DNA from 4 places in the Rhizobium sp. FG96 genome. Region 4 is predicted to be linked to each of the others. Evidence: predicted binding sites of a transcription regulator. Region 4 holds the regulator's gene; each other region holds the start of a gene.
The links. Region 4 encodes LexA, which represses DNA repair genes until DNA is damaged. Its sites were predicted from a motif close to TGTTCNNNNTGTGTTCNG; they were not measured.

Region 1 (5,950 bases), on a different contig from region 4:
CCTTCGACGACCGTGCCGATATGCACGAACAGACCTTCGCCGCGCTTCTGCGTATCGGTGATCTCGATCTTGGCATTATCGGACGAAATGACGCCGGCGTCGCCGACCTGGCCGCCGGACTCGCCGTAGAACGGCGTCTGGTTTACGACGATCTGCACTTTGTCACCGCTGGCAGCCTGAGCAACGGCAGCACCGTCCTTGACGATCGCCTGGACGACGCCTTCGGCGCTCTCCGTGGCATAGCCGAGAAACTCGCTTGCGCCATGCTTTTCGCGCAGCTCGAACCAGATGGTTTCGGTCGCCTTGTCGCCGGAGCCGGCCCAATGCGAACGGGCCTCAGCCTTCTGGCGCTCCATGGCATCGGTGAAGCCGCTGAGATCGACGCTGATTTCGCGGGCGCGCAACGCGTCCTGCGTCAGGTCGAGCGGGAAGCCGTAGGTATCGTAAAGCTTGAAGGCGGTCTCGCCGTCGAGCATGTCACCCTTGCCGAGCGTCGTTGTCGCATCCGAAAGCAGCGACAGGCCGCGCTTCAAGGTGGTGCGGAACTTGGTTTCCTCAAGCTTCAGGGTCTCGGTGATCAGCGCTTCGGCGCGCACCAGCTCCGGATAGGCGCGGCCCATCTGCTGGATCAGCGCCGGCAGCAGCTTCCACATCAGCGGTTCGCGGGCGCCAAGCAATTCGGCATGGCGCATGGCGCGGCGCATGATGCGTCGAAGCACATAGCCACGGCCTTCTGCTGACGGCAGAACGCCGTCGGCGATCAGGAAAGCGGAGGACCGCAGATGGTCGGCGATGACGCGATGGCTGGCGCGCTGGTCACCTTCGGCCTTGACGCCGGTCGCCTCTTCCGAGGCTTCGATCAGCGCCCGGAACAGGTCGATGTCGTAATTGTCATGCTTGCCCTGCAGCAGCGCCGCAACACGCTCAAGGCCCATGCCGGTATCGATCGACGGGCGCGGCAGGTCGACGCGCTCTTCCTTGGTGATCTGCTCGTATTGCATGAAGACGAGGTTCCAGATCTCGATGAACCGGTCGCCATCTTCTTCCGGCGAGCCGGGAGGGCCGCCCCAGATATGATCGCCGTGATCGTAGAAAATCTCCGAGCACGGACCGCACGGGCCGGTATCGCCCATCGCCCAGAAATTGTCGCTGGTCGGAATACGGATGATCCGGTCGTCAGAAAGACCGGCGACCTTCTTCCACAGGCCGAAAGCCTCGTCGTCGGTGTGATAGACGGTCACCAGCAGGCGCTTGGCATCGATGCCGAATTCCTTGGTGATCAGGTTCCATGCAAGCTCGATCGCCCGTTCCTTGAAATAATCGCCGAAGGAGAAGTTGCCGAGCATCTCGAAGAAGGTGTGATGGCGGGCAGTATAGCCGACATTATCAAGGTCGTTATGCTTGCCGCCGGCGCGCACGCATTTCTGCGCCGTCGCCGCCGTCGAATAGGGACGCTTCTCAAGACCGGTAAAGACGTTCTTGAACTGCACCATACCGGCATTGGTGAACATCAGTGTCGGGTCGTTGCGCGGCACGAGCGGGCTCGACGGCACGACTTCGTGGCCGTTGGTCTTGAAATAGTCGAGGAAGGTCGACCGGATATCATTCACACCGCTCATGCTATGCCCTTCAATGCTGCCCACGGCAGGTCAAAACTTTAAATCCAGTGGCTTTTATCGCCCGCATTAACCACTGTCCAGCAGGCAAACGTCAGACAGCTTAGAGCACACAGGCATCCGCAAACGAAACCGGCCGCATTCGGGTCTCGAATGCGGCCGGCTGGCACTCAAATTGTCAGGAAAGGATCAGGGTTCGCCGTCACCGTCGCTGTCGTTGGCATCGGGTCCGCCGTTCTGCAGAATGCGGTCGGCGATCAGGCCGGCATTCTGGCGCAGCGACGTCTCGATCTCGCGGGCAACATCCGGATTGTCGCGCAGGAAGATCTTGGCGTTCTCACGGCCCTGGCCGAGACGCTGGCTGTTATAGGAGAACCAGGCGCCCGACTTCTCGACGATGCCGGCCTTGACGCCGAGATCGACGAGCTCGCCGGTCTTGGAAACGCCTTCGCCATACATGATATCGAATTCGACCTGCTTGAAGGGAGGCGCCATCTTGTTCTTGACGACCTTGACGCGGGTCTGGTTGCCGATCACCTCTTCGCGCTCCTTGACCGCGCCGATACGGCGGATGTCGAGGCGAACCGAGGCGTAGAACTTCAGCGCGTTACCGCCCGTCGTCGTCTCAGGCGAACCGAACATGACGCCGATCTTCATGCGGATCTGGTTGATGAAGATCACCATGCAGTTCGACTTCGAGATCGAGGCCGTCAGCTTGCGCAGCGCCTGGCTCATCAGGCGGGCCTGAAGACCCGGCAGGCTGTCGCCCATTTCGCCTTCGATTTCGGCACGCGGCGTCAGCGCTGCGACCGAGTCGACAACGAGAACGTCGACGGCGCCGGAGCGAACCAGCGTGTCGGTGATTTCGAGCGCCTGCTCACCGGTATCGGGCTGCGAGATCAAGAGGTTCTGCAGATCGACGCCGAGCTTGCGTGCATAGACCGGGTCCAGCGCGTGTTCGGCGTCGACGAAGGCGCAGATGCCGCCCTTCTTCTGGGCTTCCGCGATCGTCTGCAGCGCCAGCGTCGTCTTACCGGAGCTTTCCGGTCCATAAATTTCGATGATACGACCCTTCGGGAGACCGCCGATGCCGAGCGCGATATCGAGGCTGAGAGAACCCGTCGATACGGTTTCGACCTCGATGACGCTGTCCTTCGCGCCGAGTTTCATGATCGAGCCCTTGCCGAACGACCGCTCGATCTGAGAGAGTGCCGCTTCAAGTGCCTTGCTTTTGTCCACCGATTTGTCCTCTACAAGCCGCAATGTATTCTGTGACATTCGATCCACCTTTAGGTTATTGAAGCCGCTCTAGCAATGTCGCCGCCGATGCCGATTTTGTACGTGATTTGTTCTCATTTCGCAAGAGGCGTTCAAGCGGTTGAAAGAAAAAGGTAAATCAGTACGTGTTCTACTTTTGTTTTATCGATGTAAAGCAAGGGCTTAGAGCGCCCAGGCATCGGCAGCCGGAGAATTTTCCGCAGGCACGATTCGCTAAAACAAGAGCAGCTGGAGCATCGCGGTGAAGCGCAAGATTCTCGTTCTCGGCGGCGCTCATGTCGATCGCCGCGGCCGCATTTCCGGCGAGACCGCGCCGGGTTCCAGCAATCCCGGCAGCTGGTTCGAGGAAGCCGGCGGCGGCGGCTTCAATGCCGCTCGCAACCTCGCCCGCCTCGGCTTCGACGTCACGATGATCTCGCCGCGCGGCGGTGACCCGACCGGCGAGATGGTCACCGAGGCGGCCTATGCCGCCGGGATCAACGACCGCCCCTTCGTCTTCCTCGACCGCAAGACGCCGAGCTATACCGCGATCCTCGAGCGCGACGGCAATCTCGTCATTGCACTCGCCGACATGGATCTCTACCGCCTCTTCGTTCCCCGCCGCCTGGCGATCCGCTGGGTGCGCGATGCATTTGCGGCGACGGATATGATCCTCTTCGATGCCAACCTGCCGGAGGACACGATCACCGCGATCGTCGCCCGCGCCAACAGCCTCGGCAAGCCAGTTGCCGCGATCGCCATCTCACCGGCCAAGGTCGTCAAGCTGAAGCCATCGGCCGGAGGTATCGATTATCTGTTCCTCAACGAGGCGGAAGCTGCCGCCCTTGCCGGACAGCGGCCCGAGAATGCTGCTGAATGGGCATCTCTGCTCGGTGACATCGGCCTAAAGGGCGGCATCGTCACCCGGGGCCAGCGCGAGCTGATCGCCTTTGCAGGCGGCGGCGCGATTGCCCTGCAGCCGCCGTCGATCGAAACGGTGGCCGATGTCACGGGTGCCGGAGATTCCCTTGCAGCCGGCGTGCTTTCCGCCATCATGCAGGGATTGCCGCTGGAAGAGGCCGTGCGCCATGGCGCCGCCGCCGCCGCTGTCACCGTGCGGTCACCGCTTGCTGTCAGTGAAAATCTGACGCCGGAACTGCTCCGCGACACGCTGGCACTTGTTCCGGCCGCCAGAATTCTGCATTGAAGCGCGCTTATCGATGAACTGGAAAAGACAATGACGAAACCGATCTCCCCTCAGCTGCCGATTGCCTATTCGAAGGAAGTTGCCGCCGCCAAGCAGCGCGGCGCCCCGCTGGTAGCGCTGGAATCGACCATCATCACCCATGGCATGCCCTACCCCGGCAACATCGAGATGGCCCGCAGCGTCGAGGCGATCATCCGCGAACAGGGCGCTATCCCTGCCACGATCGCCGTCATGCACGGTGTGCTGCATATCGGCCTGGAGCCGGAGGAGCTCGAAAGGCTCGCCAAGGAAAAGGACGTGATGAAGGTGTCGCGCGCCGACCTCGCTTTCTCGATCGCCGAGCGCCGCACCGGTGCGACGACGGTTGCCGCAACGATGATTGCCGCGGCGCGTGCCGGCATCAAGGTCTTTGCGACAGGCGGCATCGGCGGCGTTCACCGCGGCGCTGAGGAAAGCTTCGATATTTCGGCCGACCTGCAGGAACTCGCCCGCACCGGCGTCATCGTCGTCTGCGCCGGCGCCAAGGCGATCCTCGATATCCCGAAGACGTTGGAAGTGCTGGAAACCTCGGGCGTCCCTGTTGTCACCTACGAGAGCGAAGAATTCCCGGCTTTCTGGTCGCGCGCATCGGGCCTGAAGAGCCCGCTGACGCTGAACAGCCCGGCCGCGATCGCCAATTTCCAGGCGACCCGCGAACAGCTCGGCATCGACGGCGGCATGCTGATCGCCAATCCGGTTCCGGAAGCCGACGAAATCCCGCGCGAGGAGATGGAAATCTATATCGAGCGCGCCCTCGACAGCGCCGAGCGTGACGAGATCACTGGCAAGGCCGTCACGCCCTACCTGCTCAGCACGATCTTCGACCTGACCGATGGCCAGAGCCTGAAGACCAATATCGCGCTGGTGGAAAACAATGCGCGTCTGGCGGCAGAGATCGCCGTGGCGCTGGAAGCCTGATCAGAAAAAAGTCTTGCGGGAGGCGGCAGCGCCTCCCGTTCAGTTCTGGTCGAGCGTTTCCTTGACGACGACGGCCAGCTGCTTCAGCGAGAATGGCTTCGGCAGGAAGCCGAACTTCGAGCCCTCCGGCAAGTTTCGGGCGAAGGCATCCTCGGCATAGCCCGACACGAAGATGAATTTCATATCCGGATATTTCTTGCGCAGTTCGCGCAGCAGGCTCGGGCCATCCATTTCCGGCATGACGACGTCGGAGACGACGATATCAACCTTGCCTTCCAGCTCGTCCAGAATATCGAGCGCTTCGATGCCGGAGCCGGCCTCGTGCACGGTATAGCCGCGCGTTTCCAGCATACGCTTGCCGCCGCGCCGCACCGCTTCTTCGTCCTCGACGAGCAGGATCACGGCACTGCCGGTCAGATCCTCCGGCTGCTCCGGCTGGGCGGCAACCGGCATCGGCACGACATTGCTGGTTTCGCCCGCCTCGACAGCCTCGGCTTCCGCTGCAATCGCCGGCTCGACGATATGGCGCGGCAGGAATACCCGGAAGGTCGTTCCCTTGCCGACTTCGGATTCCGGCTGGATATAGCCGCCCGACTGCTTGACGATGCCATAGACCATGGCAAGGCCAAGACCGGTACCCTTGCCGACTTCCTTGGTGGTGAAGAACGGCTCGAAGATCTTATCCATGATCTCGGGCGCGATCCCGGTGCCGGTATCGGCAACCTCGACCAGCACCATGTCCTCGGCCGGCATATAGGAATAATTGAAGGCCGCGACTTCCTGTGCCGTCACATTGCGCGTGCGCACCGTCAGCTTGCCGCCTTCGGGCATGGCGTCGCGGGCATTGACGCAGAGATTGATCAGCACCTGCTCGAATTGCGACAGGTCGGTTTTCACCGGCCAGAGATCGCGG
Region 2 (5,950 bases), on a different contig from region 4:
CGTCCTTTTGCGTCGCAACTTGCTCGGTCATTGCGGCGCGGTGCAAGCGGCGGTCTTTGCCGCGTGAAACCCTCGTCACCTCGCTACTTATATCTCGACTTTCTTCTGCCGCCATGCAACTAAAGATCGTCTGCCTTAGTGCCCAGGGGATTGATGTGTCAGTCAGCTATGACGAAATTCTGGCCGCAGCAAATGCAGCACTGGAGCCAACGGCTGCGGCATATACAGCGGTGCACGACAATGCTGGCAGCGCGAAGGTCAAGGCAGCGGTCGCACGTGCCTGGAAGACAGTTCACGAAGCAGCAGAGCTTGTCTTAGAGGCGGATCAACATGCGCTGAAGCGCTCGACATTTCGCGGCAACGACTTGAAAGAGTTGATCGGCATTGGAGTGGCCTTGGTGGAAGGGTCGATGAAGAAGACCATGGAACAACCGCGCCAGGTCGCCAATCTTTTGCGTGAGATCGAGACGGTGCTCCGAAACGTGTTCCGCTCGCTGAAAATCGTCGACGCGAGAGTTGAGGCTATCACAAAATTAACGAGCCCAGAACCCATTCGTGCCTCGTCGTCGGAGCGCTGACCGTGCCTTGACAGGCCGGGGTGGCATGTGGCGTGCAGTTCGGCTGTCGCGGGACCGTCGACCTCTCAATATCTTTAGAAACTCGCGGCGACTACGCTCATCGATCACGACCTTCCTCACGCCTTGGTTGTACGCTTTAGGTGTCAGCTGCTCCAGCGGTGTCTTCAACGCGTCCCACTGACCACACTATTGGCGCTTGGCCCCAAGCTGACGATATCAAGGAGCTCAGACATGCTGAAGAAGACCACTCCGAGCAGGACAAAAATTGCCAAGCTGAGCAGCGCCGTTCGTTTTTTCATAGCGCAGAGCTAACGCAGTAGCGACACGCAACAATCGGACTTAGGTCCGACGTCTTTCTAAGATTTCCAAGTTCTGCAGTCTTGTCGGCCGGGGTTGACGTCGCTGAGGCCTCGGCGCGAGCTCTTGCGGGGATATAGAACACCGCAAAGAAGCCTCGACAATTGCGCGGAGCTCGTCCATCGAGGCGGGCGCCGCTCGCCCAACAGGCGCGTCCTTTCGCGACGGACACCGGCAAACCGTGCGCACGAAGCTCACGACACCGTCCCGCATGGTGTGTACCACAATTTTGTTGACGATCGGCCGATGCAGTTGCAACTCCCGGCGGAGGCGTATCGCGGTCGATGATTGCTTGAGCCGAGGCGCCAATCCTGACGATGGGCAATTCACCGACTGTTGCGCTCGATCAGGCGATTGAGCTTGCCGTTGCCCCAGGAGTGATAAGATGCTCGAACCGGATTTCGGGGCTGCGGGGCAAGGCGGCGGTTGATGACGGACGAAAACAGCAGACGCTTGAGACGCGCATGGCCTCGGACGCCATGGCTGTACAAGTCGTGAAGCAGGGCGCGAATTTCGAACCATTCATCCTCTGATGAGATCGGCAGATCCTCCTCCAGCTCGCGCAGTATCTGGAGACAGGTTTCGCTCAACGGAGATTCTGTGCTTTCTTCCACCATGTTACAGGGACGATCCGCGCTCCAAGCTGGTAAGACACTTAAATTCGGTCAGACGTTTAAACGAAAATTGCAATTACGAAAAGCCCGCCGTACTTAAGGAGGCACCCCACAATGTCGGTTCTGCTGCTCAAGCCTCGCCGGCGAGGGTCTTGATCAATTCGAACAGGCTTTGTGATCATGACGAATGCTTATTCAGCGGGCCTGCCTCTTGGGGAGGCGGCGGGTCTTTGACTGCAAGAAGTGCAGCGTCGTGATCGTCAGTGTGGATATTTCTTCACCGAAAGGCACTACCGGAGTGGTCCCGGGTATGCCCGCAACTGCTGCAATCGGCCAACCCAATCCGGTCCGACCTAGTTCGTATTGTTGCACGTCCTGAAACACAATGGCCAGCTTCTCAGGCAGAGCGGCTGAGATATTTTCAGCATTCTTCTCCGGCTTTGCAAACGCGCGCCCACATCAACGTCGACCTGCGACGGGATGGAAGGCGGACGTCGTGACATGACGGATCGTTTCCGATGTGTGGTCTCGGTAGAGGACGCGTGGGATGCGAAGAGGCAATCCGACCGATCGGCGCGAATGTTCCTGCAAGCGCCGTAAGCGAAGAATGACACGAATGAAGGTGGTGAGCATTCTGTCGGTCTAGCCCGTCAAGCAGCGCCCCGGTATGCCGTCACTCGCTGCCGGGGTGTTGCGACGCAGTCTGAAAGCGGCAGGTGGGCTAGGCACTACCGCAATGGCCGCAACTGCCCCCGGCGGTCAAAGTCCTGCAAGTTGAGGACGTCGACCATCCGGTCGGCTTCTGGTCCGTCCAAGCAGTCGAGCGTGACGCCATGAAACTCTGCCGGCCATCCCGTAAATATGTCGATGACGGAATAATTCCGATCAAACGGGTTCTTCGAGATTTGGTAGCGTAAATGATCCATTGTGAAGACAAAATAACGTCGGTGCCACCGCGATCAAGAGGCTTGAGGGTCAGCTGCCACTCCTATCAGAACGGCTTTGTAAGGCGAGCCCGATTCGCTCGCGCATCAAGTTGGAGGCAACCTAGACATAAGGACTCTGGGCCCTAACTAACTGATTGCAGTGCCGTAATGGCAAAACTATCAATGACGAAGGATGCTCATATGACAACACTCATAATCATCATTGTTCTTATACTCCTCCTCGGCGGCGGCGGCGGCTACTACGCCCATGGCAGATATGGCGGGCGCGGCTTGGGGGGCGTGCTTGGCCTTGTCGTTGTCATCCTGTTGGTACTTTGGCTGCTTGGTGCGCTGCATGGAGGCGCTGCCCCGCCAGTGTGATCTGCCAGGTTGGGTGGCGGCAGAGGTCGCCACCCGCCCCATGCCTTGGACAATTCGATCGAGCAGAGGCGGCGCGCATGGCCCTAATGAGACCCGGCCGATGGCGATCGCGTTGAACTTCGATGTCATGACGGCTACGGCGGCGAGACCTCCAGAGCACGATAGTCGATCGTTGCCAATGCCGTTTGCACCCGACGCAAGTCAGCCGCGTCGAAAGCACCTTGTGCGCCGGCGCGCCCCTTCGTCATTCCAGGTCGAGTGAGCGGCGTAGGTCCTCGATCCGCTTGGAGGCCTTTGCTTTTGTCAGGTCTTCCGAGAAGGCGTCAGAGCGGTGGGCCTGCTCCGACAAGGTCTTGAGGTAGGAGCTTTGCGCCCCGGTCATTGGCTCGTCGCCACTCACCCAGTCGTCCGGGTCCTTCTGTGTGTTCGACGAACTGTCCGGTTTTGAATTTTCACGCATGCCGATCTCCTGAAAACTGAAGTCGTTCCCCAAACGTTCCGGAAGCGCGGTGGTTCCAATCTATGTTGGTTGGCGTGGAACCAGGCCCAGGTCTGCTCCGTTTCGCCTTGATGATTGTCAGCTGCGAGGACATCGATTTGCCGACCATCGCTACGGCAGGCTGGTCCATTCCAAAGAAAAACGCCGATCGGTTCGCTGAAGAAGGAAGCGCCCTGACACGATATGCTTCCATCTTCGACGGCGTAGAGATCAATTCGACCTTCTACCGCCGACACCGGCCGTCCACCTTCGCGCGATGGGTCGACGCAGTACCGGATGCATTCCTGTTCTCGGTAAAGCTTCCGAAGGAGGTCACTCACGAGCGAGCGATGAGAGACATCGCTGCGCCGTTCCAGACGTTCCTTGGCGATATCGCACCATTGGACAAAAAGCGCGGACCTCTTCTTTGCCAGCTGCCGCCGTCGCTTGCCTTTAATGCTGAGGTGCTCGCACCGGCCTTCAGGATAATGCGCGACGCCGATGATGGACCGGTTGTTGTTGAGGCACGACACGCGAGCTTTTCGTGCAGCGAGGCATTGGATCTATTAAAGACATATGCGATGGACCGTGTTCTTGCAGATCCTGCGCCGGTCTGGCCAGCAAACGATTTTGACAGGCGACCAAGATACATTCGTCTGCATGGCACGCCAAAAATTTACTGTTCAAGCTACAGCAAGGAGGAAATCCGTTCATTCTGCGATCTGCTGGCGTCGGACAGCTGGTGCGTTTTCGACAATACAGCTTCGGGCGCTGCAATCGAAAACGCAATGACGATGCGCCAGCTCCGCGAGCCATCCTAACAGAAGCCGCTGCCTTTGAGGATTCTATAGGCATTGATCGTGGCCCTAAGGCGATCCTCCGACTGCCGATCCCCGCTATTGGCGTCCGGATGGTCGAGTTTAAGCCGCTCTTTATATCGACGTCTTATGTCGTCTGCGGTGGCATCACGCGGGAGCGCGAGCGTGTCAAAGGCCTGGGCTTCAAGTGGCCTCAGCTTTCGCAACGAAATAGTGCCGGTCGGCTGGACGGCTTTTCCGCGCGCTTTCAGTGACTTTGCCGAACCCGAGGGTATCGACGAGGGCAGTGGCGTCTCCAAAGCCTGGTGATTTGTTCTGACGCCACGCGCCGGAATTCTGCCAGCGGCGGCGTCGAGCTGATATCTCGCGACGACGGGGTCTGATTTGCCTGGCGAGTAGTCGTAGCCCTTGCTGTACTGTCTCGAGTGTCCAGCGCAAAACATCAGGTAGAGCCCATCGGCGGCGCCCCCAACCGGTGCGCGGTGAGTGCCGGCGCTTTCGCACCCTTCCCACTGACACTTAGGGCCAGTCTGCTCCTGAGTTGCGCTGCGCCGTCCACTGCGTGTTGGCCGGATGCCAACGAAGATCTTATTATCGCTCATTGGACTGCTATATGGCGAACACTTTGTGCAGGGCAAGCGTGCGATCGATCATCGTATCCTGACGGCAACCTCGCGAGCCCTCAAGGCATAGTGTGACGGCGGTTCGGCCGGCAGTTACGACCTCGTCTCCCCCTTTGACCTCCGCTCTCGCGGCCGGCGGTGACGTTCTTGAACGCAAACGAGATTGCACCGGTCTGTTCGGGTGAAGGACCAGGTTCGAGCTCTCTTCACATCCCTGGCGTCCTCTCGTCGTGGATCATTGTGCTATGGACACTGAAAGACGGCGGGCTCGGCCGGAGAATGGATAAAAGAAAAGGCTCGTCGCATTCCGGTACGACGAGCCTTTGACATGCAGGGGTCTCGATCATCTTACTCTACTACCCCAGCTGACATAAAGTAACAGCTCTAAGCTGTAGGGCAATTCATCCGAAAGACGTAGTTCACCAACCGGTAGGTTGTAGCGGACCGGCCCTCCGAAGAGATCTCGCCCTTTGAACTGTAGGCCATCCTCAGCAACGCTCGGAGCAATTCTTGTCGTTCTCGCTGAGCAGCGGGCGCAGTCTGTGCTGACCGGTGTCCCATTCCCTGCTTCCAGAGCCTCCCGGCACTCGGTCTCCAATGCTCTTTTGCCGCAGTAATCTTTGATGAGGCCATGAACCATGGAGATTTCGTCAGGTTCAATCGGCTGCTTGCCGCGCCTGCCGAATGCTTGAAACATCCCATCGCCTAACCATGCCTATCAAGCGCGCAGACCATCGGCTGAGGAGACGCAGACGCAACGACATATCAAATGCGCGCGCCAGGAGGCGCGACGGTGATGAAGGCCCAGCTCTCCTGTCGAACAAGTGCCGTCAGGATTGGCGATATGGTAACACGTCGATGCGACCGTTGGACCCACTGCTGCACCGCAGCCGAGGCTTTGCGCGGTCGACAGCTGGCCGCCACGGTTCAATTCTTGTCAGCGGACGGCCAGTCGTTTGCAGGTTCCTCGACCACCGCACTGCCATCTTCCGCAGGGTCGGGGTCACGATCAAGCGCCATCCGCAGCTCATCGACCTCTTCGACGATCGCCCGCAAGACATCCTCATGCCTCGCTCCGGCAACCACGAAGGTGTCGACAAAATCTTCCAGCCGGTCGCGCAACCGCGCTCTCCATGTCTCGGTCATGATTTCCTCCTCTTCTTTACGATCTTGTC
Region 3 (5,950 bases), on a different contig from region 4:
AGCATGAGCAGAGCGAGGGCCTTGAGATCGGGCGGCTTCGCGGACCCTGCCTTGCCGTCATCAGGTCGCCCTGATGCTGCCACAGCGTTCAAGAGCGCTGCACATCACTATCTTTCAAACCACTTTTTTCGATGCGACGGGAATAGCTGCTGGCGCGTCTGCCCTCGACCTCTCCCCCAGCTGGAATGAGCCGCAAAACAACAGCAGCGAGGAGCACGATCGCAAAAGCAATCGGCAGGCAGATCGTCAACGCCAGCATCGTCATCCTCCGGTTCGCCCGGCATCATTTCACGGTCTTAGGCCATATGGCAGCTGTCTTTTCGGATGATGCGGGAAAGGAGCGGTTGGGCGCTCGTGGCAGGAGCGAGCGTCCGGCGCCAGGCTCGTGCTGCAGCCACACAAAGGCGCTCAGTCGTTTCGCGGGCTACCCTTACTGTGGTCACCGCCGCTGATAATTCGGGGCTCCACGCGCCAGAGACGGAAGAAGTATCGGCGCGCGTCGCCCTCGACGGCCATCATTCCAGCGATCTGGTCGTCACAGATCCGTTTGAAGTAGTCGGCGATCGGCTGGCTGTCGTAGACCATAGCCGCTGTCTGCGCGCCATCGAGTTTCCGCAGTTCGACCATCGCCGTCGTGCCCCGCGCGCGGCATGCCTTTTGCACGTACGAAAACCAGTTCCGGGCGATAGATGTCCGGCCGACGGCCGCCAAGCGCAGGGCAAGTTTGATAGGCAGAAAAGACGGCTCCAGGGCAATAAGCCGGCCTGTCTGCCACTGGAACAGGAGGGCGTCGGCTTTAAAATCCGCATGAAACCTTTTGCCGAACCATTGCAGATTTTCGAGCACGCCGTCGAGGGGATGACCGGAAGAAATGCCTTCGCCCTGCCAAAGGCCGACCATCTCCGTCGGCAATACTGGCGGCAGCGAGCCGAACCAGGCGATCGTCTTCAATTGCTGATCGTTGGTCATCCTTGCTCCGGACAAATGCAAGCGGTTCATTCCGGCAACCATGGTGAAACCGCGCATCATACGCGGCTTCCGTGATTGCCGGTCGATCAGCGGCTGCCGGGAAGCATCTGGCTTTGCCGGACGTCGTCAATAGACTGATCCTGCGATGGCCGATCTCCGGCAGGTCGATCCCCTTCGGAGACGTCGCGCTGATGACCCGTCGGGATGACGTCGTCGACCACGTCGGGGGACAGTTCTGTCAGGTCGTATCCCCGCACTCGCGGTGATGTCGCTTGGGTGCTTCGCGTGTAACGGCCAGGTCCTGATGCGCTTCCTGCAGCCGCGTCCGCCTGGAAGACGTCTTCCTTGGACGCTGCTGCCTGTTGGGAACCAGTGCCTGCCGTCCAGCCTTCGGTGCGCCAAAGGTCGGCGCGTTCATCGAGGTCTATGGAACCCGCGTCGTCGAGAATGTCATGCGCCGTGTCGTAATTCGACTGATCGACGGAAGCGGAGACAAGAAAACCGCCGCGGCGCAACCCCTCGGCATAGACGTCGCGGTCTTCGTCCGGGAAGAACCAGTCCCCGAGCCTTGACCAGAAGCCGGAACTTTCCGCGGCAGACGATGCTCCTTCGCCGTCGGCTTCGTAGCCCGGCATAAGCCGCACGTCTGCGACGCCTTTAGACCTCAACTTTTCGACGGCGGTTTCGGCGTCGCTGCGGCTGTCGAAGAATGCAGTCAGGGTGCTCTTGGCTAGACCGCTTGCGAAGCTCGGCGCGCCTTCGTTATAGACGTTGGTCATGGAAATGCTCCTCCGTTGGTTGCTAGGGGAGCCAACGGGCAACGAAGGTGAATGTTCCAGCGGTCTACGGCTCAAGATTTGCAAACCGTGTCTGGCAGCGATCGCCTTCGGAACCGACCATTCGCTCGCAGCCCATCGCCAGTCGACGGCGCAGCTTTGCCAGACATGCGTCTGCGCCAAATTGTGCGACGAGACTCTTTCGCTCGAAGCCATCGCTGCGATGACAGAACCTACATTCCAGCACGATAACTGCGTCACGGAAGTCCTTTAGCCTGGGGCCATCGCCACCGGCCAGGTTGTGGTGTCTTCTGGCCATCTCTTCTCCAGGCGCAGGGCATCTCATCGCGCGGCAGCTAGCTAGCCGCATGGTTTTCAACAGGCAAGGCACCGACGGCGAATTTTTTCGATAACGGCATTTAAGCTGAAAGCTTCCACTATGGAATTGATTCACCTCGCTTATCTTTTCTATCGCCCAGTTCGAGGAATAGATTCCTGGAATCGGCGATCTTGACGGCGGTCAAGATAAGGAACAAAAAGGGAACAATCAACTTTTCACGGCATGAAGCCGGATGTTTTAACGCGATTTCGAAAGGATTCGTGACAGATGACTGTTGCCCGCGAGCACGTTCTCGCCGACCTGCGAGAGCGCATTTCCGCCCTTGAAGGCGGGATCGCAAGACGTGCCGGTTCGCTGCCGTTCGGTGTAGCCGAGATCGACGCGACCTTGCCAGGCGGTGGTCTGGCGCGCGGCGCGCTGCATGAATTCGCGGGTGGGGGGGCAGGGACCGTCGACGGGGCGGCGGCAGCTTTGTTCGCCGCTGGTATCGCAGCTAGAACCACCGGTCAGGTGGTATGGTGCCTAACCCGCCCGGACCTGTTCATGCCTGCTCTGGCACAATCCGGTCTGCATCCCGGCCGGGTTGTCTTTGTCGAAGGAGACAAGGAGGAAGATGTCCTTGCCAGTATGGAGGAATGCCTGGCCTATGGTGGTCTCGGAGCGGTAGTAGGCGAACTCGTTCGACTTCCCATGACTGCCTCAAGGCGGCTTCAGTTGGCTGCAGAACGAAAGGGTACGATTGCCCTGGCCGTAAGGCGGTGGCGACGACAGATCGAAGCCAACGACTTTGGTCAGCCAACAGCGGCAACGACGCGCTGGAGGATCAGCGTCCTGCCAAGCGTTGATCTCCCGGTTCAGGGCGTCGGCAGGCCAAGGTGGTTGTTGGAATTAATGAGATCGCGTGCGGGCGAGTGTGCTGAGTTCGAAATCGGAGCCTGCGATGACAAGGGTCGTATCGATATTCTTCCCCGATCTGGCGACCGATCGGATTCGGAGAGCCGATCCCTCTATTCCGCTTGATCAGGCCATCGCGGTTATCGCGAAGTCGGGTTCCAGACGTTGGGTGTCTGCCGCCGATGACGCGGCGCGCAGGGCCGGAGTAACCCCTGGAATGCCGGCTGCCAAAGCGCAGGCGATCTTTCGCGACCTGAAGTTGGTGGATGCCGACCCTGTTGGCGACCAGTTAGCTCTCAAACGGATTGCGTTATGGGCGCTTTCCATCTACTCGCCCGTCGTCGCCGTGGATGGCAACGACGGTATCGTCATGAACACCGAGGGTGCCGATCATCTGCAAGGCGGCGAGCAGAAAATGCTCAGCCGTGTCGCAAGCCAGTTCAAAGCCAAGGGTCTTAACGCACGGGTGGCAATCGCCGACACCTGGGGCGCTGCTCATGCCTGTGCTCGATCGATCAGGCGTGAAACGGTCATCGTTGGCCGCGGTGAACTGTTCCATGCGGTGGCGAGGCTTCCTGTTGCATTGCTAAGGCTTGCCCCCAAGATCGTCGCCGATCTCGGGACGCTCGGGTTCCGGACCATCGGCGAGTTGTCGGCGACGGCCAGAGCGCCGCTCGCGCTGCGGTTCGGCCCGGAAGTCGGCCGGCGCCTCGACCAGATGTTCGGCCGGATCTCCGAACCGATCGAACCAATCCGCGAAGCCGACCGGATCGACGTATCACGCGCTTTCGCTGAACCCATCGCAGCCGCCGAAACGATCAACAAGTATGTGGGTCGGCTCATCCAGCAACTGATCGGCGAGCTCCAACGTCGCGGTCTGGGGGCTCGCAAAATAGACCTGATCGTCGAAAAGACCGACGGCACCCTCCAGGCGATAAGGGCAGGAACTGCCAAGCCCGCTCGCGACGAGGCCTGGCTGACGAAATTGTTCAAGGACCGCACCGAGAAAATCGAGCCAGGTTTCGGTATCGAGAAGCTGACGCTCATCGCGGTCGTGACCGAACCACTCCAAGAGCAACAGAAGACGTCGTCGCTTGTAGAGGAGGCGGCGGCAGACATTGCGCCTTTGATCGACATCCTGGGCAATCGCGGTCAGCGCGTTTACCGTATCGCTCCGGTCGCCTCGGATGTTCCGGAGCGCAGCGTCAGACGGATTGCGCCTGCTGGGGATGATATCCGAGGGACCTGGGACGGCCACTGGCGACGGCCGATACGGCTGCTTCACCAGCCTGACGAGATCAAGGCGCTTTCCCTCATGCCGGATTATCCACCGCGCAGCATCACCTGGAGGGGACGTCAGCATAATGTGCGCAAGGCAGACGGTCCCGAGCGTGTCTTCGGCGAATGGTGGACCTGCGAGAGCGAGCTTGAGGCCGTGCGGGATTACTACGTGGTGGAGAACGAGATGGGAGAGCGATATTGGATATTCCGCAGCGGTGACGGTGTCGATCCGGAGACGGGAGATCGCAAATGGTTCATGCATGGGATATTCGGATGAGATATGCCGAGCTCCAGGTCACCACCCATTTCTCGTTCCTGCGCGGCGCTTCTTCTGCCGACGAATTGTTTGCGACGGCAAAGGAGTTGGGCATCGAAGCGCTTGGCGTTGTCGATCGAAACTCCCTGGCCGGCATCGTCCGGGCGCTCGAGGCGTCGCGGGCCACGGGTGTTCGCCTGGTGGTCGGCTGTCGTCTTGACCTGCAAGAGGCAATGTCCATTCTCGTCTATCCGACCGACAGGGCGGCCTACTCTCGGCTGACCCGGCTGATCACGTTCGGCAAGGGTAGGGGAGGCAAGGACAATTGTATCCTGCAACTTGACGACCTCGCTCTCTACAGCGATGGCCTCATCGCCATTTTGGTTCCTGATCTGCCGGACGAGCTTTGCGCGCTCCACCTTAGGAAGATGTCCGAAATCTTCGGCGACCGAGCCTATGTTTCGCTCACCTTGCGACGTCGGCCGAACGACCAGATGCGGCTCCACGAGATTGCCAACATGGCGGCCAAGCACCGTGTTCGCACTGTCGTCACAAACGATGTGCTGTTTCACAAACCGGGGCGGCGTCAATTGCAGGACGTGGTCACCTGTATACGGAACAACACGACCATTGACGAGCTCGGTTTCGAGCGTGAACGCCATGCCGACCGATACCTTAAGCCGCCACACGAAATGGAGCGCCTCTTTCCGCGCTATGCGGAAGCTTTGGCCAGGACCACGGAGATTGCCGAGCGCTGCAGGTTCTCACTGGAAGAGCTCACGTACCAGTACCCGCAGGAGGCCATTGTTCCCGGCATGGATGCCCAGCAGTCGTTAGAGCATTATGTCAGGGAGTGCATCCCCCAACGATATCCGGAAGGTTTGCCCCAAAAGGTTCTTAGAGCCGTCCGACATGAACTCGATCTCGTCAAGGAGATGCGCTATGCGCCGTACTTCCTGACGGTGTTCAGCATCGTCAAATTCGCGCGGAGCCAGGGCATCCTGTGTCAGGGCCGGGGATCAGCCGCCAATTCGGCGATCTGCTACATCCTCGGGGTCACAAGCATCGATCCTGAAACCAACGATCTCCTCTTCGAACGCTTCGTATCCAAGGAGCGCGACGAGCCACCCGATATCGATGTCGACTTCGAGCATGAGCGGCGTGAACAAGTCATCCAGTGGATCTACAAGACCTACGGCAAGGAAAAGGCGGCGCTCTGCTCAACGGTCACGCGCTACCGGGCCAAAGGCGCGATCCGTGATGTGGGCAAGGCGCTGGGCTTGCCGGAAGACGTCATCAAGGCGTTGTCCTCGGGCATGTGGTCATGGTCAGAGGAAGTGCCCGATCGCAATATCCGGGAGCTGAACCTCAATCCCGCGGACCGCCGGCTGGCTTTGACCCTCAAGCTCGCCCAACAGTTGATGGGAGCGCCGC
Region 4 (5,950 bases):
CAGCATGTTGAGCGCTGCTTCGTTGGCGCCGCCGTGAGCAGGGCCCCAGAGGCAGGCAATGCCGGCCGCGATGCAGGCGAACGGATTTGCACCCGAAGAGCCGGCGAGACGAACGGTCGAGGTCGAAGCGTTCTGCTCGTGGTCCGCATGCAGGATGAAGATGCGGTCCATGGCGCGGGAGAGAACCGGGTTGACCGTGTATTCTTCGCAGGGAACGGCAAAGCACATGCGCAGGAAGTTCGACGCGTAATCGAGGTCGTTCTTCGGGTAAACGAAGGGCTGGCCGATGTGATACTTGTAGGCCATGGCGGCCAGCGTCGGCATCTTGGCGATCATGCGCAGCGAAGCGACCATGCGCTGGTGCGGATCGGTGATGTCGGTCGAGTCGTGGTAGAAGGCCGACAGGGCGCCGACACAGCCGCACATGACGGCCATCGGATGCGCATCACGGCGGAAGCCGGTGAAGAAGCGGCTCATCTGTTCGTGCACCATTGTGTGGTGCGTCACGCGATGGTCGAAGTCCTTCTTCTGAGCTGCCGTCGGCAGTTCGCCGTAAAGCAGCAGATAGCAGACTTCCAGGAAGTCGCCGTGCTCGGCCAGCTGCTCGATCGGATAGCCGCGGTGCAAGAGAACGCCCTCATCGCCATCGATGTAGGTGATCTTCGATTCACAGGATGCGGTCGAGGTGAAACCAGGATCGTACGTGAAGGAGCCGGTGTTTTTGTAGAGTGCGCCGATATCGATGACATCTGGCCCAATCGTTCCGCTCTTTACGGAAAGATTGGCGGACTTGTCGCCGATTTTGATTGTTGCGCTTTGATCCGTCATTCTGATCCTCCAAATTGGCGGCGGCGCCATAAAAGCGCCATAGGGTTAAGCGTCCGCTCAGATTGCTATATGATAGCGCGCCTAATGCCAAGTTACCGTGACGCCATTTTGTGCATCGCAGTATCAACTTTTAGGCACTCCTGCGATGCTGTAAACGCATAGCGGAAGCCGATGATTTATTTAGGCTTTTTGCACTCACGATTTTTTGCGTTTTTTCAATCGATTATTGTTGCTGAAACGCGCGCAGGGTTGCATCTTGGTTGTATTTTAATGGGTCGCAAGGCTCTTTACATGCCGGGGTTGAAAAGCAGCGAGATCAGCCTGGAACTTTCGGAGGATGCGGCCAAATTGCCGCATCTTGAGCCAGCGCGCGCCTATTCTGGCCTCTCGCCCGTGCCGATGCGGCACGTACCGGCCACGCTCAGCGCTTATCGACTCCGATCATCCATCAGGCGCGCGATAGGCGCCATCCCGAAATGCGCCAACGAAGAGCTCGCCTACGGTGGACGCATGCTCTTCGCGCCGGTTGCGCTCGGCTTTGGTGCCGTGGCGTGGTTTGCGGCCGGCACCAGCGTCTCGCCGATCATGCCACTTTTCTCCATGGTGGTACTGTTCACTCTGCTGATCTTCACCGATCGGGCGCGGGAGGGGATGCGCGTCGTGATCGCCGCATTGACGTTGGTCGCGGCAGGCGTCGCGACTGCGCAATTCGAAACCCGGAGAGCCGAGACCGTCCTTCTTGATTCCGCCGTGACGACGACGCTCACCGGGCGGGTCGAGCGCCGGGAAAGCGACGGCCGCGGCGGCTGGCGTTATCTGCTGTCATTGCGCGCAACCGAAAACCCGGTGGTGAAACGGCCGCCCGCCCGGGTGACTGTCATCGCCCGCGGCGCCAAGTCCGAATTCGAGACGGGAACCTGGGTGAAGGGCAGGGCGCGGCTGACGCCACCCTCCGGCCCGGCGCTCCCCGGTCTCAACGACTTCTCGTTCTCATCCTATTTCGATCGTGTCGGCGCCAATGGCTTTTTCTATGGGGCGCCAACGGCGGTGACGCCGGGGGCGGCAGACGAGCATTCGCTGACCGATAGCGTCTTCGAGTGGCTCTACCGGCTGAGAAGCGGCATCGGCGATCGCATCAGGGGCATTTTGCCCGGCGATACCGGCGCGTTCGCAGCCGCGCTCGTCACCGACGAGCGGCGGGCGATTTCGGCAGAAACTACGGAGGCACTCCGGCAATCAGGCCTCGCGCATATCATCGCCATATCGGGCCTCAACATGGCGCTGTCTGCCGGCATCTTCTTCGTTGGGTTCCGCACGCTGCTCAGCCTGTTTCCGTCTGTCGCCCAGGCCTATCCGGTCAAGAAGATCGCGGCCGCTGGAGCGCTTGCGGCCGTCACCGCCTATTTCCTGATTTCCGGCTTCGCAGTTTCCGCCGAGCGCGCCTTCATCATGATGGCGATCATGCTGACGGCGGTGTTCTTCGACCGGCCGTCGATCAGTTTGCGCAATGTGGCGCTCTCGGCACTGATCATCATCGCCATCTCGCCCTCAGAAATCATGGGGCCGAGCTTTCAGATGTCCTTTGCCGCGACGCTGGCGCTGGTCGCCGGCTATGCGCTCTGGAAGGAGCGGCCGGCGCGCGACAAGCCATTTGCGAAATTGCGCCTCGTCAGGTTCATGTCAGCCGCAGCCGGCTTTTTCGGTGGCATCCTGCTCACCTCCGTCATCGGCGGCTTCTCGACGGCACTGTTTTCGATCGAGCATTTTCACCGGCTGACGGCCTATGGCTTGCCTGCCAATCTCGCAGCCATGCCCGTCATCTCCTTCGTCATCATGCCGGCCGGGCTGTTTGCAATGCTCTTGATGCCGTTTGGGCTGGATGCCTGGGCCTGGCAGGTGGTCGGCTTCGGTCTCGATCTAGTGATCGCGATCGCCAAGACCGTCTCGTCCTGGGGCGGTGATATCGGCGTCGGCCGATTGCCTGCCTGGTATTTCCCGGCCGCGGTCGCGGGCTTCCTGTTATTGACCCTGCTGCGCACCCGGCTGAGGCATATAGGCACGGCAATCATGGTCCTATCGACGCTGACTGTTGTCACGCTTCCGGAAAAGCCGCCACCGAAGATCGTCATTGCTGAGGACGGCAGCATGGCGGGGATCGTCGGTTCCAGTGCAATCGCTACCAATCGCGAGCGCCCGCCGGGTTTCATCTTCGACCAGTGGAAACGGGCGCTAGTGCTGGACAGCCATCGCGAGCCGATCTTCATCACATCAGCATCGGTCCCCACCGCGCCGCCAGGCGAAAGGCTAAAGCTGACACCAGCGCAAGAGCAGGAAGCGCAGAGCGCCATTGCGGTGAACGCCAGGGAAGAGCGGTTTTCCTGCGCAAAGAAAGCCTGGTGCACGGCAAAGCTTGGAAACGGCTCGGTGCTGACGGTCATCGACAATGCCGCTTACCTCGGCCCCGCCTGCGATGCATCCGATATCGTTGTCACACCCGTGCGCCTGCGGCTTGAAAGCTGCCGCTCTGGCGCGCTGCTCTTCACCGGCGCTACTTTAAGAAAGACAGGCTCTGTCGAACTGCGCTTTGATGGAGGCGCTGCAGCGGTCACCGGATCCTTCGAGGATCTCGACCGCCCCTGGACCCGCCACCGCGCCTATGATTGGCGCAGCGGCACTTTTAACGGTGATGAGATCACCGTTAGTGATAGCGGCGGATAAGGCCGACAAGCTTGCCCTGAACCTTGACGCGATCAGGTCCAAAGATGCGGGTCTCGTAGGCCGGGTTGGCTGCTTCGAGCGCGATCGATGCGCCCTTGCGGCGGAAGCGCTTCAGCGTTGCTTCTTCATCGTCGACAAGGGCGACGACGATATCGCCGGCATTGGCGGTATTGGTATTGCGGATGATGACGGTGTCGCCGTCGAAGATGCCGGCCTCGATCATCGAGTCGCCCTTGACTTCAAGCGCATAGTGCTCACCGTTTCCGAGCATATCGGCGGGAACGGTGATGTCGTGGGTATTCTGCTGGATCGCGGAAATCGGCACACCGGCGGCGATGCGGCCCATGACGGGAACCGAGATCGAGCTGCTATTGTCTTCGTTCGCCGGCTTCGGCGGCGCAACGGGTTGCGGCTTGCCGAGGCTGCCTTCGATGACGCTCGGCGAGAAACCGCGGCGCGGCTGGATGCTGGGGCTGTAGGCCTCCGGCAGCTTGATGACTTCGAGTGCGCGGGCGCGGTTCGGTAGGCGGCGAATGAAGCCGCGCTCCTCGAGCGCCGTGATCAGGCGATGGATCCCGGACTTGGAGGCGAGGTCGAGCGCATCCTTCATTTCATCGAAGGACGGCGGTACGCCGGACTCCTTCATCCGCTCGTGAATGAAGAGGAGAAGCTCCTGTTGTTTGCGCGTCAGCATCGAAGTCTTTCCCCAGATTCGTGAAACAAAGCCAGAACGGACACTATATGTTCCATATGTGTTCCGCAAGTGCCTAAATATTGGTAAAACTTCCCATCATTTTTCGTCATTTTTGAAAGTTTCTTTGCCGGATTGGTTATCCGCGCTTGCGCTTTGCCCGGCGCGGCGTGCAAATCTCTGCCGGCTTCATCGGAGGGAACCGCCATGACGCATCCGCTCGATCATCTGGTACTGCCCGTCACCCATATCGATTTCGCCCGCGAGCGACTCGGCCGTCTAGGTTTCACCGTCGCCGCCAATGGCCGTCATCCGTTCGGAACGGAGAATGCCTGCGTCTTTCTCTCCGACAAGACCTATCTCGAGCCGCTCGGCATCGCGAGCCAGGGCGAGTGCGACGTGGCTGCCGCGAAAGGCAACAGCTTCATCGCCCGCGATCAGGCCTTCCGCTTCCGCTGCGGCGATGATGGCTTTTCGGCAGTCGTCTTCGGCACTGACGATGCCGATGCGGACAAGGCCGCCTATGATGGCGCGCAGCTGAGCGGCGGTGACATGGTGGAGTTCTCGCGCCCTATCGTCATGCCCGATGGAACGCAGGCGACCGGCGCCTTCAAGCTCGCCTTTGCCGCTGATCTCAGGGCGCCCGATGTCTTCTTTTTCGCCTGCCAGCGGATCAACGCCTTTCCGGCCGATCGCAAGGCGCTGGAGACTCATGCCAACGGCGTTCTCGGCATCGTCGAGATTGCAATGAGCGCAGACGAACCCGATGCCTTCGCGTCGCTGCTGCAGACGGCAAGCGGCGGCGTGGCGCCCAGTGAGGCCGCCTTCGGCCTTTCCTTCGCCCTCAGCAATGTCCGGATCGCTATCTATTCCGAAGAAGGGATGGAGGCCTATTTCGATGTCGAGCCGCTCGGCACCGATAACGGCCTGCGGGCGCGGGCAATCGTCTTTGCGGTCGCTGATCTGGCCGTGACAGCGGCGCATTTGGCTGCTAACGGGATCACCTACGTGAATACGAACAATCGTCTATTGGTGAAGCCGGCGCCGGGACAAGGCGCGATCTTCGCCTTCGAGGAGACCCAATGAGCAACACCAATGCAGAAGTCGCCGTCGGCGAAGGCGCTGGCCGCGTTACCTTTTCCAATGACGGCAAGCTGTCGATCATCGCTGGCCCCTGTCAGATGGAAAGCCGCGAACATGCCTTCATGATCGCCGGTGTTCTGAGCGAACTCTGCAAGAAGCTCGGCATCGGCCTCGTCTACAAGTCTTCCTTCGACAAGGCGAACCGCACTTCGCTTTCGGCGCAGCGCGGCATCGGCCTCGAAAAGTCGCTCGAAGTCTTCTCTGACCTGAAGAAAGAATTCGGCTTCCCGGTTCTGACCGATATCCATACCGAGGAGCAGTGTGCAGAGGTCGCAACCGTCGTCGACATCCTGCAAATCCCGGCCTTCCTCTCCCGCCAGACCGACCTTCTCGTTGCTGCGGCCAAGACCGGCCGCGCCGTCAACGTCAAGAAGGGGCAGTTCCTGGCGCCCTGGGACATGAAGAATGTTCTCGCCAAGCTGAACGAGACGGGCAACCCGAACATCCTGCTCTGCGAGCGCGGCGCTTCCTTCGGCTACAACACGCTGGTCTCCGACATGCGCTCGCTGCCGATCATGGCGGCCATGGGCGCGCCTGTGATCTTCGATGCCACGCATTCCGTGCAGCAGC

Region 1: a site for LexA is predicted at 3,021-3,038, ahead of recA (recombinase RecA). Genes of this name have one in related genera too.
Region 2: a site for LexA is predicted at 3,340-3,357, ahead of ACODR6_RS22765 (DUF3072 domain-containing protein). Genes of this name have one in related genera too.
Region 3: a site for LexA is predicted at 2,274-2,291, ahead of ACODR6_RS12795 (ImuA family protein). Genes of this name have one in related genera too.

Annotation. Positions count from the first base shown of each region.
Region 1 covers NZ_JBMDIL010000019.1:115,800-121,749, reverse strand. Annotated here, with positions in the region: gene alaS (alanine--tRNA ligase) at 1-1,619, opposite strand, end outside; gene recA (recombinase RecA) at 1,806-2,894, opposite strand; gene ACODR6_RS29390 (carbohydrate kinase family protein) at 3,136-4,080, shown strand; gene ACODR6_RS29385 (pseudouridine-5'-phosphate glycosidase) at 4,111-5,037, shown strand; gene cckA (cell cycle histidine kinase CckA) at 5,077-5,950, opposite strand, start outside.
Region 2 covers NZ_JBMDIL010000012.1:110,259-116,208, reverse strand. Annotated here, with positions in the region: gene ACODR6_RS22780 (hypothetical protein) at 156-578, shown strand; gene ACODR6_RS22775 (hypothetical protein) at 1,262-1,552, opposite strand; gene ACODR6_RS22770 (DUF3309 family protein) at 2,677-2,856, shown strand; gene ACODR6_RS22765 (DUF3072 domain-containing protein) at 3,101-3,316, opposite strand; gene ACODR6_RS22760 (DUF72 domain-containing protein) at 3,454-4,155, shown strand; gene ACODR6_RS22755 (J domain-containing protein) at 4,152-4,754, opposite strand; gene ACODR6_RS22750 (hypothetical protein) at 5,703-5,921, opposite strand; gene xth (exodeoxyribonuclease III) at 5,918-5,950, opposite strand, start outside.
Region 3 covers NZ_JBMDIL010000005.1:389,172-395,121, forward strand. Annotated here, with positions in the region: gene ACODR6_RS12775 (hypothetical protein) at 89-259, opposite strand; gene ACODR6_RS12780 (GXWXG domain-containing protein) at 409-1,029, opposite strand; gene ACODR6_RS12785 (hypothetical protein) at 1,056-1,748, opposite strand; gene ACODR6_RS12790 (hypothetical protein) at 1,813-2,064, opposite strand; gene ACODR6_RS12795 (ImuA family protein) at 2,353-3,105, shown strand; gene ACODR6_RS12800 (Y-family DNA polymerase) at 3,026-4,537, shown strand; gene ACODR6_RS12805 (error-prone DNA polymerase) at 4,534-5,950, shown strand, end outside.
Region 4 covers NZ_JBMDIL010000021.1:56,930-62,879, reverse strand. Annotated here, with positions in the region: gene gltA (citrate synthase) at 1-828, opposite strand, end outside; gene ACODR6_RS30385 (ComEC/Rec2 family competence protein) at 1,120-3,546, shown strand; gene lexA (transcriptional repressor LexA) at 3,527-4,240, opposite strand; gene ACODR6_RS30375 (VOC family protein) at 4,445-5,323, shown strand; gene kdsA (3-deoxy-8-phosphooctulonate synthase) at 5,320-5,950, shown strand, end outside.